Regions from separate parts of the Pleionea sp. WD8-19 genome, predicted to be linked through region 1. Evidence: predicted binding sites of a transcription regulator. Region 1 holds the regulator's gene; each other region holds the start of a gene.
The links. Region 1 encodes sigma-54, which starts transcription at its own class of promoters, with help from an activator protein. Its sites were predicted from a motif close to TGGCACNNNNNTTGCTNT; they were not measured.

Region 1 (4,551 bases):
AAAATGCGATCAGTACTAGTTACGCTTCTGTTTTCACCGTTATGCTTTGCTCAACCCTCTGCGCCATCGCAATCTCTTTGCGCAGTAGAACAACTGAATGCAGCAAGCTCAAAAGGCAATCGAAAACTGGGCATTATTGAGTATCGAGGTGATGTTCGTCTGTGCAACCCGGAACTCTTATTGCGCGCAGACTATCTCGCTGTTCAGCAATCTGAAACAGTCAGCGTTTATCAAGCCGAAGGCAAACCATTAAGCATTTTGCAGCTCAGCCCACAATTTGAGTTTCGTGCCCTTGCCTATCACACCAAGTTTTTAGCTTCGCGAAACCAACTGTCTTTACACACTAAGGTCCAATTGAAACTGTCCAAAGCCGATGGTAGCCACCTGTCGATCAACGCCCAACAATTGGTATACGACTACCAGAGCAAAACACAGTTAACCCCGGAAAACTTTGTTGCAACGGGCAATCCTGTCCTGTTTATTTTTACCGATCGAGATAACAATCAGGTCGAAGCGCGTGCGAACAAAGTGAATTACTCCTACCAATCGGGTATCTCCGTTTTGGAAGGCGATATTGAGTTTAAGCAACAAGGCGATGTGATACGAGCAGCCAAACTGATTTTTAATACCCAGAAAAATGAGTGGGAAGTGCCGGCCATCGAAAATCAACGCATCAATGTGATAAAAGACCAGAATCCATGAGTGCTTTAATTGCCCAAAACCTGGCCAAAGCCTACAAAGGCCGCAAAGTGGTTAAAAGTGTTTCGCTGCAGGTTAACCCCGGTCAAATTGTCGGCTTGTTGGGTCCTAATGGTGCCGGTAAAACCACCTCCTTTTACATGATCGTTGGCTTGGTCCCTCAAGACAGTGGGCAAGTACTGATAGGTGAAAAAGACATCTCCGAAAAGGCCATGCACCAACGGGCACAAATGGGTATCGGTTACCTACCACAAGAAGCCTCTATTTTTCGTAAGTTGTCGGTTGCCGATAATATTTTGGCGGTACTGGAATTGAGAAAAGATCTCGACGAGTCGCAACAGCAACAGCAACTGGAAAAACTGCTCGGCGAGTTTCAAATTGAACACATTCGAAACAATCTCGGCATGAGCTTGTCGGGAGGTGAACGCCGACGCGTGGAGATTGCTCGAGCACTTGCCAATGACCCACAATTTATTTTGCTCGATGAACCCTTTGCCGGTGTCGATCCCATCTCCGTTAACGAGATCAAACAGATCATTCAACAGCTGAAACAACGAGGGCTCGGCGTGTTGATCACCGATCATAATGTGCGGGAAACCTTGTCGGTATGCGAACACGCCTACATAGTCAACGCTGGTGAACTGATCGCAGAAGGGAGTGCCGAAACGGTACTGAACAACCGTGTGGTTAAAGAAGTCTACCTGGGTGAAGAATTTAATCTATAAAAAGTTGATGTTGTGATGAGCATTTTTATTCCAAATTTAACGACTTCACTCGAAAGCTATATAAACAAATTTCTACTAGGCGCAAGCCATTGAAAACGCTAAAATAACCCCAATTGAGTTTACAAGGTTCGCTAGCTTTTCTAGAAAAACGCTTCCCGAAACCCAGTAACTTGCTATTATTAAATGGTGGGTACCACAATTCAGTCCACGGCTTTTCAAAAACTAACTCTCCTGCTTCAGGTAAATAGATGAAAGGCAACGATAAGATTCAACCTAACGGCTATAACCAAATTAAATGAAGCCATCGTTACAATTAAAAATTGGTCAGAGTCTGACCATGACGCCTCAACTGCAACAAGCCATTCGACTGTTGCAGCTCTCCAGTCTTGATTTGCAAAATGAAATTCAAGAAGCGTTGGAGTCTAATCCGATGCTGGATGGCGCCGATGATATTAGCAATGACGAGCTGATCGACGGTAAAGACTCAAAAACCAACGGCAAGCAAGAGCCCAAAACCGAAGACAGTGAACTGGATACGTCTGACGCGTTACAGAATGACTCGATTGAGAAAGATCTGGTCGTCGACACGCAATGGGAAGACTGGCAATACACTCCACCAACCTCTCTGTCTCGCTCCGACGATGAAAAAGAGTTTGAATTTCAAGGTGAAACCACTGAGTCGTTGCAAGATCATTTGCAATGGCAATTAACCTTAACACCCCTTTCCGAAAAAGATAAAGCTATCGCTACGGTCATTATTGATGCAATCGACGACGAAGGATACTTGCGAACGCCACTCGACGATCTGTTGCAACTGATTAACCAGGATGAACTGGAAAATTTTGAAGAACAAGTAGAACTCGATGAACTGGAAGCGGTGTTGCGGTTGATTCAATCCTTTGATCCGATTGGTATTGCAGCGCGTGATCTAAAAGAATGCTTACAAATTCAATTGAGACAATTTAACGAGCACACGCCGTTTTGGCTGGAAGCCAAAGAGTTAATCGAACAACACTTTGACGCCCTCGCCTCGAAAAACTACAAACAAATTTTACGATTAACCAAATGGCCAGAAGATTTCTTAAAAGAAGTCATGGCTTTTGTCCAACGACTCAACCCTCGTCCTGGTAGCGCCATAACCAGTGGTCAACCCGAATACGTTGTCCCGGATGTTTTCGTTAGCAAACAAAACGGTCGCTGGAAGGTCGAGCTGAACCCCGATTGCGCTCCCAAATTGCGCATTAACAGTAACTATGCCTCATTAATTCGGCGTGCCGACTCAAGCGCCGACAACACCTTTTTGAAAAACAACCTGCAAGAAGCCAAATGGTTTATTAAAAGCCTGCAAAGTCGCAACGATACTTTGCTCAAAGTGGCCAGCAGCATTGTTGAAAAGCAGATTGGCTTTTTTGAGTACGGCGAAGAAGCCATGAAGCCATTAATTCTGTCCGATATAGCACAAGAAGTGGACATGCACGAGTCGACGGTTTCACGTGTGACGACGCAAAAGTACATGCACACACCACGCGGTGTGTTTGAATTAAAATATTTTTTCTCCAGCCACGTCAGTACCGTAACGGGTGGCGAGTGCTCGTCGACTGCAATACGAGCCTTGATAAAGAAACTGATAGCGGCAGAAAACAGTGCCAAACCACTCAGTGATAATAAAATTGCTGCTTTATTGAAAGATCAGGGGATTAACGTTGCGCGCCGAACCATCGCCAAATACCGCGAAGCCATGAATATTCCCCCTTCCAATGAACGTAAATCGCTTATTTAAGTCAAAAAGAATGACGTAAATACGCGTTTAAACAAACGATGAGAACCTACGGAAGCAAACCTTTTCATTTTAAGTTTGTTTCTTTGTGTCAAAGCTGAAGCATTACTTCAGTATGTGTTACCTACAAACAGAAGGAAGTCGACTATGCAAATTAACTTAACTGGCCACCACGTCGATATCACCGAGTCATTGCGTAATTTTGTGCATGAAAAATTCGAAAAGCTGGAACGTCACTTCGATCATATTAATAACGTGCACGTTGTGTTGAGTGTGGAAAAACTCCGACAAATTGCTGAAGCAAAATTAAATGTTAACGGCGGAGAGTTATTTGCCAACTCCGAAGATGAAGACATGTACGCAGCTATCGACTCCTTGATCGACAAGTTGGATCGCCAGGTGATTAAGCACAAGGAAAAACTCATTCGTCATTAATTGTTATGGATTTTATCAGTTGTCTTAAGCCCGAGCGCACCCTGGTAGGTGCCTCGGCCTCTAGTAAAAAAAGAGCATTCGAAATACTCAGTCAGTTACTTTCCAATTCTTGCGACACGCTATCCGAGCAAGATGTGTTGGACAGCCTGTTTGCACGTGAACGTTTAGGCTGCACGGCCTTAGGTCAGGGAATTGCAATTCCTCACGGTCGTTGTAATCATTGTGATCAAATCATTTGCGCGGTGATCATGTTGGACAAAGGTGTAGATTATGAAGCGCCAGACAAACAACCCGTGGATATTATGTTCGCCTTGCTCGTACCGGAAAAAGCTCATGACGATCACATTGAGTGTCTGGCAAATATCGCTAAATTATTAAAACAGGAAGGCTTCTGCCGTCAATTAAGAAACGCATATAATAACCAAGCACTCTATGATATAGTCGAAACTGCGGTACAAAAACAAACCAATAATCATTAGTTAAATTAAATATGAAGCGCGTCATACTCAGTGGTCGCTCCGGCTCAGGAAAAACAGTAGCGCTCAGGGCTCTGGAAGATCAGGGATTCTATTGTGTCGACAATATTCCATTGTCGCTGATACCGCAATTGGTCGATACCTTCGAGATAAAACATCAAGATCTGGCTTTAGGTGTTGATGCGCGCAGCTTTCCATCCGACCTTCATAAGTTTTCTGAAATTCTCGACAGCATCAGCCAAAAAGGCGAACATTTTCAGGTATTTTATATTGATGCTGATGATGCCACGCTGCTGAAGCGATTCAGCGAAACTCGGCGGCGTCACCCATTAACGCAAAGTGGCTATTCTTTAAAAGAGGCGATCGCCAAAGAACGCGAGTTACTCGAGCCCATTGCTCTAGCTGCCGATCTTCTGGTTGACACTACGTCGATGACGCC
Region 2 (4,551 bases), on a different contig from region 1:
AAACCAATGAAGTGCAACTCATGACTTTGCACGCTTCGAAAGGGTTGGAGTTTCATCACGTTTATTTGGTCGGGATGGAAGAAGAGTTGCTTCCACATCGTTCCAGTATCGATGACGACAATATTGAAGAGGAAAGGCGCCTAGCCTATGTTGGCATTACGCGCGCACAAAAAACATTAACGCTGTCTTACGCTCGACAGAGAAAGCGTTATGGTGAGCTGGTCGATACCGAGCCCAGTCGATTCCTGTTTGAAATGCCACAAGATGATATGATTTGGGAAGAACAGCAAATGCCGATGTCGGAAGACGAGCGCCAAGAAAAAGGTCGAAAAAATATGGCGCAGTTGCGAGCGCTTTTGTCTGAATCCTGAAGTGCTTAGTGACGACATTAAACTTGATTTAAGGAATATCGAATGGTCCCAGGATACAGCATCAGTGATCAATTATCCGCAATGGATATTCATGCGATACATCAGTATATTGTGCGATCTTACTGGGCTGCGAACATCCCGAAAAAAACGTTGCAGCGCGGCTTGGAAAACTCTGTGTGTTTTGGTGTCTTTACTGACTCAAAGGAACAAGTGGGGTTTGCACGGATGATCACCGATAAAGCGACTTTTGCTTATTTGGCCGATGTGTATATTTTAGAAGAGCATCGAGGTAAAGGACTCAGTAAATGGTTAATGCATGAAATTATGGCGCACCCGGAATTGCAAGGATTACGTCGCATTATGTTGTGTACGCGTGATGCACATGGCCTTTATGAGGCGTTTGGTTTTCATGCACCGGATTTTCCGGAAACGGTAATGGAAATACGAAACTCAGATGTTTACAAAAAATATGAACGTTCATAGCATATTATCTTAATATTGGTAATCCACATCTTAATCAAGCACCGAATTGGCTCAGGTTCAGAATCGGTGCTTTAACGAATTGAAGTGTTATCTATATATCAAACTGTTTTACGACAGATAAAATGAGTGCTTCGCTTTCGGTGGGGTTACCATCTCGATTCATTTGGTCGGAAAGCTCTTTAGAGCTCACGATCATTGAAAATGTAAAGTCGAACCCTTCTAAGTGAGTACCGTAGCCCAACTCTATGTAGTCGCCGTTAAATTCATCACCAAAACGGCCGTATTTGCCGTAAAGTCCGTTGTGACTGAGCGTAAGTGAAACAAAATCATAATCGTCGTTAACGTGAGTACCACCGTCCCACTCTCCTTTCGCGTAGTCTATGCTGATAAAGCGGTACGCGATGCCTGCATTGAGTTCTTTGTAAGTATCGTCGAATTCACCGGTGTAGTAATAATTTGTAAATCCCACACTGGCGGAAATTGTATCGCTAAATTGATAGGAATAACGGCCGTAGAGATCGTACTCGAGTCCGTCACCAACTTCGGCACTCCAAATACCACCACTGAATTCTTCTGCACCAATATCGATGCCAGCGTTAGCCGACGACTCTTTTTGGAGCACACCTCGATAATAATACTCGGAGGCATAACCGATATTGGTCGAGAGCTCTATTGCCTGCAACGTGTTAACAAATAAGAACGAAAAAAAGATCAGTTTATTGATTTGGTTTCGTATTGTTTTCATTAGGAATTCCTCAAGTGTTTAATACCTGAAAACCTAGAATCATAAACTGTGCCATAAGTAATTAACGCTTTAATTACACGAGTTTTATACGTAAATGGATTTTAGAGTTGGAGTGTTTGCTTTAAAATGGTGCGAGAAAAACTTAATAGCATGTCATTTGCACTGAATTCATTCCGTCACCTTTTTTCTAAAAAGGCTTATGTTGTTTGAGGCATGGTAGCCATTCAATGAATTGTTTTAGTCGCGGTTGTTCACGCGGTTAGATGTATTAATTGCTGGGTTGATTATTACAATGAGGGATTTTATTTACTAACCGAGATTGCATATCCTTTAAGACGCTTTCATGAAAACGGTGAGGATTACTTGCCAGTAAATCACGTTTGTATTGCTCAATACCCACCAATTCCATGTTCACTTTAATGGATTGAAACAGTCTTGGAATTTTTTCTCCAGGAATTTGAACGTGATGCAACCCTCCGCTGTAAACGAATAAAATATTTCCAGAGTCCATCCGCTCCAATACTTCGGCTACGCCACCACGAACGGTCATGGGTTTGCCAAATTTATCGAGTCCATCGGCACGCTTCATACGACCTTCCGGTAAAATAATGACCATAGAATCGTGTTTAATTTGATCGAGAAAAAAGCGCCAGGAGTCATCGCGTTTGCGTGAGATAGGGATCAAACCAGGTAATAACGTCCGCAGTAATCGGCCAACAATAGGACGACTGGTTGTTATATCGGCTCCGGGCGCTATAAAGTGACGAGCAAATTGTTTTAAAAGCCAAAAAGGCGCCAGTCGAACAAAAACAGGTTCGTACAAACTGGTATGATTTAATAAAACCAGTAAACGAATGTCGGAAGGCTTGGATAAATTGTGTTGGCTTAGCCAACGAACATCGAAACGAAAAAATATCGACGACAAACCTTTAATCACAAGTAACAGTAATAGACTGAAATAATACGACACAGTAGTATTTTTAATTCAAATTAAAACTTTCTTAATTGCCAGGGAGTATCCGTATTGTGTGTTTGTCTTTTGACGGCTACGGATTGATTTTTACCTGAAAGAATTTTAATTTGGTACAGTGTTTCGTTAGCGAGAGTTGCGGTCGAATGACGATGCCAGGTTTTATGATACAGCTTTTTAATGGCTGCGTTGGTATCGGGCGAACGTTCTGCCAGTTGATGCGCTAACGCTAGTGCGCGCTTTTTTGGGTCTTCGTCCGTTTCACTGACAAGCCCTAACTTGAGTGCTTCATCTCCATTCATTATTTCAGCCGTCATTGCCAAACGCATGGCGTGATCCACCGGGAGTATTTCCGTTAAGGCTAAGGTACCGCCCATATCAGGAATGAGCCCCCATTGGCTTTCCATAATGGAAATGGAGCTGTCCGGACTGGCTATGCGAAAGTCGCTTCCTAACGCGATTTGCATTCCCCCACCCCAGCATCGGCCATGAATGGCCGTAATGACAGGAACGGGCAACTGACGCCACCCCGCGGCGACTTTTTGCGCCAAGTTCATGGCCCCGGGTCGCCATTTCCACAACAATCGTATCGCATTCATTTTGTGGCTCATCACCGATTTAACATCTAAACCGCTGCAGAAATCGCTGCCTTTTCCTTCCAATATAATGGCGCGTAACTGCCGATCTTTTTTTAATTGTTGCTGAGCCTTGTTCAGTGCCAGAAACATTTCCATATCGAGCGCATTCAGTTTATCGGGACGATTAAGAATGACGCGTACGATACCATTTGATGGTTCTATCAAGACTCGAGACATATTTATCGCTTTACATTAAAAAGGAGCGAGCCAGTTTAATCGCTTTCATGTAAAAAATCATACTTAGTATTCTCGATGAAAAAACAAAGGGGCACGTTTTTTGGGGTGATTGCCGATACGATCCATAGTATCGGCTTGATATAAGCGGCCATTTAACATCACCTTATCCACCTGATCTGTGCGTTGAATGTCAAGTAACGGGTTTTCATTTAAGATGACTAAGTCGGCCAGTTTGCCGACTTCGATAGAGCCTAAGTCTTGATCCAATCCAAGATAACGAGCGCTGTCGAGTGTTGCAGCACGCAGTGCTTGATGCGGGCTCATACCACCCTGCACAAACATCCACATTTCCCAATGACTGCCTAAACCTTCTCGCTGGCCATGCGCGCCAAGGTTGATTCCTACTCCTAAATTCTGCAGTTTGGCAGCAACTCGTGCAGCGCGAAAATGATTGTAGTCTTCTTCCGGTGCCATGGTTCGTCGAATGGCTCTTGGCCAAAGCACAAACTTGGGTACAAAACGGCGTAACAACGGGTGTTTCCAAACTTCATAGTGTTGATACCAATAGTTTTCACCCCACAGGCCACCGTAGGCCACTGTTAACGTTGGTGTGTACCCGACTCGCGTTTGTGACCAAAGTTGTTCAATGTCGGCGTAGATTTCAGCGGTTGGGATCGCGTGTTCGATACCAGTATGGCCATCGACGATCATCGTCAAATTATGTTGCAGCAATGAGCCCCCTTCTGGCACGACCATCATGCCGGTTTGGCGCGCCGCGTCTAAAATCATTTGTCGTTGATCGCGTCGTGGCTGGTTGTAACTTTTTACCGAAATTGCTCCCACTGACTTCATGCGTTTTAAATGGGCAAACGCATCTTCACGCTTTTCAACTTCAGCGGTAAAGGCGGTTTCTGCTCCGTAAAGTATGGTTCCGGTACTGAATATTCTAGGCGCTAAGATTTTTCCGGCTTTCGCTAATTCACTGGCCGCAAAAATAGTTGAAGTGTCATTGGAGGGATCGTGCAGTGTCGTAACGCCGAACGCCAAGTTAGCGAGGTTTACCCAGTTTTGTTGTGGAATGATCTCATGAACGCCCTGAAGACCATGCCAGTGAACATCGATGAGTCCTGGAATAATGGTTTTGCCCGCCAGATTAATGGTGTTGAC
Region 3 (4,551 bases), on a different contig from region 1:
TCAGACTGTGCGGCATTCAAACCACTTAACGCTGTATTAAAAGACATAACTGCTTCTCCCGACGCTTACTTACTGCCAAATTAACCATCAATTCTTCGATATCATGAGTGACCTTCCATCACTCGAAATTACCCACCGATCTCTTCAACATCGGCCAGGTTCACCTGCCCTAATCCCGCCAGATTTAATAATATTTGTCCAGCAGGTCCACCCAAATTGACACTACTAACTTTCGCTTTCATTAACGTACCCAATTGCTCAGTCGTTTCACCGACTTGACCGTAAACGTTGATAGAATACATACCTTCTGGCATTGCATCGCCTGCATCGTTTATTCCATCCCAAGAAAACGCTAAGTCACCGGCACTGTAATTACCAATATCAAATCGACGCACAACTTGTCCGGATGAGTCTTTTACTTCCGCCCAAATATTTTGAGTGGATTGTGTTAAAGAAAGTCGTCCTTCAATTGAAGCTCCTTCTTCAAGATAACCAACACCGGTTGGTACCATGACACTTCGTCCTACCAACGCAGACGCTTGCAGTGCTTGATTAGATGTTAGCGATGATGCCAACGTATTAAAGTTTTGATTAAGCTCTTCCATACCCGCTAAACTCGAAAATTGTGCCATTTGCGCGATAAATTCTTTATTGTCCATCGGATCAAAAGGATCCTGATTCGCTAATTGAGTGGTGAGCAGTGCTAAAAAATCAGACTGATCCAACGTGTCCTTTTTACCGTTATCGAGATTTTCCTCTCGATTGACTCCCAGATTGTTGTATACACTGCTGTTGTCATTAATCGTGGTCATAATGCATTCTCTTGATCAATACGCTACTGTCCGAGGCTTAATGTTCTTTGTACTAACGTTTTCGCAGTATTTGCAATTTGAACGTTGGCTTGATAGCTTCTTGAAGCAGAAATCATGTTAGCCATCTCTTCAACAATATTAATGTTGGGTATATACACATTACCGTTTTCATCCGCCATCGGGTTCTCTGGCTGATACTTAACGCGTGGCGCTGCAGTACTTTCAATGACCCCGAGTACTTCAACTCCAGCACCTTGGAAATCACTGCCCTGTACCGATTGATACACTGCGCTGAATACTGGGTGCCGAGCTTTGTACGTTTGATTCACACTAGAAGAAACACTTTCTGCATTGGCCATGTTGCTCGCCGTTGTGTTTAATCGAACGCTTTGCGCACTCATAGCTGAGCCTGAAATTTCAAAAATGTTGTACAAACTCATACCTATTCACCCTTTAACGCTTTAGAGAGACCTTTAAATTTTCCATCAAGAAATTTAAGGGTCGTCATATATTCCAACGAATTTTCCGCAAACTTCGCCATTTCTTTTTGGCTGTCCACCGTATTGCCATCACCTGTATCAGGCTGATTGGGAACTTCATATTTCACAACACCTGGGCCTAAAGCCCCGCGACTTCCTGCAAAATGTTTTTCATGAGTACGTGTTAACGCTGAATCACGCCCCGACATTATATTTTTCAGAGCCTGATTAAAATCCAATTCCTGCGTTTTGTATCCGGGAGTATCGGCATTTGCCATATTATTGGCAATGACCTCCGCACGCTCGGCCCTTAAAGCCAGTGTGTGCTGTTGAATGCCCAACGCTTTGTCGAAATTGATTGCCATACCCTATTTACCCGTCAACTCTATAATAATTCGCATTAATTAAGGCAATACCTGTGCCACAGCGTTAATAGAGTAAAAATTCAATGAGATAGGCGATTTGTGATAAGAGACATCGAATAGCATGTAGTGAAAGCGGCAATTGCAAACCGGTGATGCGGCAAAATGGAAGTTCTAGGTTCTAGGTAGAATATGCTTATGAATAAATCGCAACTCAGCGCTTGCGATATACCAATCCCGGATTACAGCGAACCATTTCGAACTCGGTATTTTGCGGAGGCATGGATTCTGAAGCTCCAAGGAAAAGAAAGCCACCGGGCTTTAAACATTCCGCCAGACCGGAAATAACCTGCTGCTTCAGTACGGTAGAAAAATAAATAAGTACATTGCGACAAAATATCACATCAAAAGTACCGCCTGCTCGATAGGGTAACTGCATTAAATTAAGTGTCATGAAACGAACTCGACTTTTAATACTGTCCTTCAAATGGTAGGTACCCTGCTCATTGATTTCAAAATATTTTTTTTGCCGCTCAGGACTCAGCCCTCGCATTATTTCCAGCGGTTGATACTCTCCTCGCTTTGCCTGATCCAGCATGCGCGTTGAAATATCCGTTGCCAAAATATCAACCTGCGTTGGGTATTTATGTCTTAAACCACTGTTCAACGCTTCTTCAATTGAAATACTGATCGAATAGGGTTCCTGTCCGGAAGAACAAGCAGCACACCAAATATTTGAACGCGAATGTCCCGCTTGCTTCAGCTCAGGAAGAATGTTGGATATTAAATAATTAAACGGAAAACTGTCGCGAAACCAAAGCGTTTCATTAGTCGTCATTCGATCAATAACTTGTTGCATTATCGATTGACCGCCTGGCTTTTCAAGCGACAGTAAAAGTTGCGTGAAATTATCGATTTGATGGTCTTTCAAAAAGCTGCTTAAACGGCTAGATACCAGATACTGTTTGTTTTCTCCCAGCAGTATCCCCGTTTTTTGATGCAAAATATCTTGAAAACGACCGTATTCCTCAGCAGAAATAACCATTAACGCAATGGCTCCTAATTATGGTCAAGATCCAAACGTTTTTGAACGGCTCCTGCCAGCTCATCCGGATTAAACTTAGGAATAAAATCGTTCGCTCCCACCTTTTCAACCATGGCTCGATTGAAAACACCACTCAATGATGTATGCAACAACACCCATAAAGGCTTCAAATGATCGTTTGCTCGAATTTCTGCCGTTAATGTGTAACCATCCATTTCGGGCATTTCAATATCCGATATCAACAACAGAACTTCGTCATTTACCCTTTTGCCTTCACTGGTAATTGCATTCAAATAGTCAAGTGCTTCCCGCCCATCCTTTTTAGTGACGACTTTCATTCCCAACTGTTCGATGGTTCGTTTAATTTGATTCCGAGCAACAGCCGAATCATCAGCGACCAGCACAATTTTATCTTCAGGCTCTTTGCCAGCTGTCTTACTCAGAACTTCTTCACTTACGATTTCACTGGCTGGTGCGATTTCTGCCAAAACTTTCTCAACATCAATTATTTCAACCAAATGATTATCAATTTCCGTAACGGCTGTTAAATAATGGTTTTTACCACTGCCTTTCGGTGGGGGATGAATATCGCCCCAATTCATATTAACGATGCGCTCAACTGACTTAACCAAAAATCCTTGTACAGCACGGTTGTACTCAGCAATGATTACGAAGCAACTTTGGATATTATCGAGAGGTGGGCCACCAGTTGCCAAGCTGAGATCCATGACAGAAATCGTTTGTCCGCGAATATGTGCCACACCTCGAACCACATGATGTCTTTGAGGCAATTCCGTTAACTCAGGACACTGCAGGACCTCTCGCACTTTAAACACATTGATCCCATAAATTTGACGCCCTGTTAACTTAAACAGCAACAACTCCAGACGGTTTTGCCCAACCATCTGTGTCCGTTGATTGACACTATCAAGAATGCTCGACATTAATTTCTCCACCCAGTTTTCGCTTTATCACCAATCAACCGGGAAATGCTGATTTCAGTGGAATTCCAAAGCGCTTTAGACAAGGCATTGATTAAAGGGAATGTTTTGCCCCCTTACTGAAATCAATAACGCAGTTAAAAGCGTTTTGAAACCCATCAAAGAAGCGTATAAGACTGTCCACTTCTTTGTTGCATGAATGAGCAAGGGATCACCATTCCTTCATTCATGCGTCGCGAATTAAACAACCTCACGCGCTCTAAAATCCACCATTTTCAGGTTGATTGGGTATCAGGCATAAATCTTGCCCTTCTATTCAATGTTCCTTTGCGAAAGCCACGCTCCAGGCGCGCAAGTAACTGCAGTAGCTAGATTTAAGCATAGTTCATTCTGAAAGCTTTGCAGCAAAGAATTGAATCAAGCAAAATTAATTCTATAGGCCAAATATATGAAAATTAGTAGATTTCCTTTCTACTCAATATTGTTTCTGAACCTATTTGCGATGAAAGTATTGTATGCAAACATTCAAAACCTGGAACACATTGCCGATGCGGCAAAAGCCTTCCTCCAGCAGCAATTAACGGCCCCATCTCACCAACTTGAAATTCGATTAGGAACGATTGACCCACGACTACGACTGCCCGCCTGTACTGCGCCTCTAAAAGGATTTGCGCCCAAAGGCACCGACTTAAAAGGCAACGCCATAGTGGGTGTTCGCTGTGTTGGTGAGCAAAGTTGGCACATTTATGTACCAGTAGAAATTGAAATAAAACAAAGAGTTATCGTTTTTAATCGCAAATTATCTAAAGGAGATGAGATTTCGGTCGATGATATTTCATATAGGCTTGTAGACATCAGCCGAGTACGCCACTCGCCGGTCACCGACCCATCAAAAATACTGGGCTCAGTGCT

Region 2: a site for sigma-54 is predicted at 1,636-1,653, ahead of ACTUJY_RS07100 (TorF family putative porin). Genes of this name have one in related genera too.
Region 3: a site for sigma-54 is predicted at 1,698-1,715, ahead of flgB (flagellar basal body rod protein FlgB). Genes of this name have one in related genera too.

What each region holds. Positions count from the first base shown of each region.
Region 1 is NZ_JBUZOU010000012.1:16,454-21,004, forward strand. Features, by position in the region: gene ACTUJY_RS14100 (LptA/OstA family protein) at 4-702, shown strand; gene lptB (LPS export ABC transporter ATP-binding protein) at 699-1,424, shown strand; gene ACTUJY_RS14110 (RNA polymerase factor sigma-54) at 1,720-3,204, shown strand; gene hpf (ribosome hibernation promoting factor) at 3,349-3,636, shown strand; gene ptsN (PTS IIA-like nitrogen regulatory protein PtsN) at 3,642-4,115, shown strand; gene rapZ (RNase adapter RapZ) at 4,127-4,551, shown strand, end outside.
Region 2 is NZ_JBUZOU010000004.1:275,055-279,605, forward strand. Features, by position in the region: gene rep (DNA helicase Rep) at 1-371, shown strand, start outside; gene ACTUJY_RS07095 (GNAT family N-acetyltransferase) at 414-854, shown strand; gene ACTUJY_RS07100 (TorF family putative porin) at 946-1,599, opposite strand; gene ACTUJY_RS07105 (1-acyl-sn-glycerol-3-phosphate acyltransferase) at 1,868-2,524, opposite strand; gene ACTUJY_RS07110 (crotonase/enoyl-CoA hydratase family protein) at 2,590-3,384, opposite strand; gene ACTUJY_RS07115 (amidohydrolase family protein) at 3,448-4,551, opposite strand, start outside.
Region 3 is NZ_JBUZOU010000008.1:66,396-70,946, reverse strand. Features, by position in the region: gene flgE (flagellar hook protein FlgE) at 1-47, opposite strand, end outside; gene ACTUJY_RS11510 (flagellar hook assembly protein FlgD) at 129-812, opposite strand; gene flgC (flagellar basal body rod protein FlgC) at 836-1,252, opposite strand; gene flgB (flagellar basal body rod protein FlgB) at 1,255-1,656, opposite strand; gene ACTUJY_RS11495 (CheR family methyltransferase) at 1,868-2,698, opposite strand; gene ACTUJY_RS11490 (chemotaxis protein CheV) at 2,713-3,642, opposite strand; gene flgA (flagellar basal body P-ring formation chaperone FlgA) at 4,088-4,551, shown strand, end outside.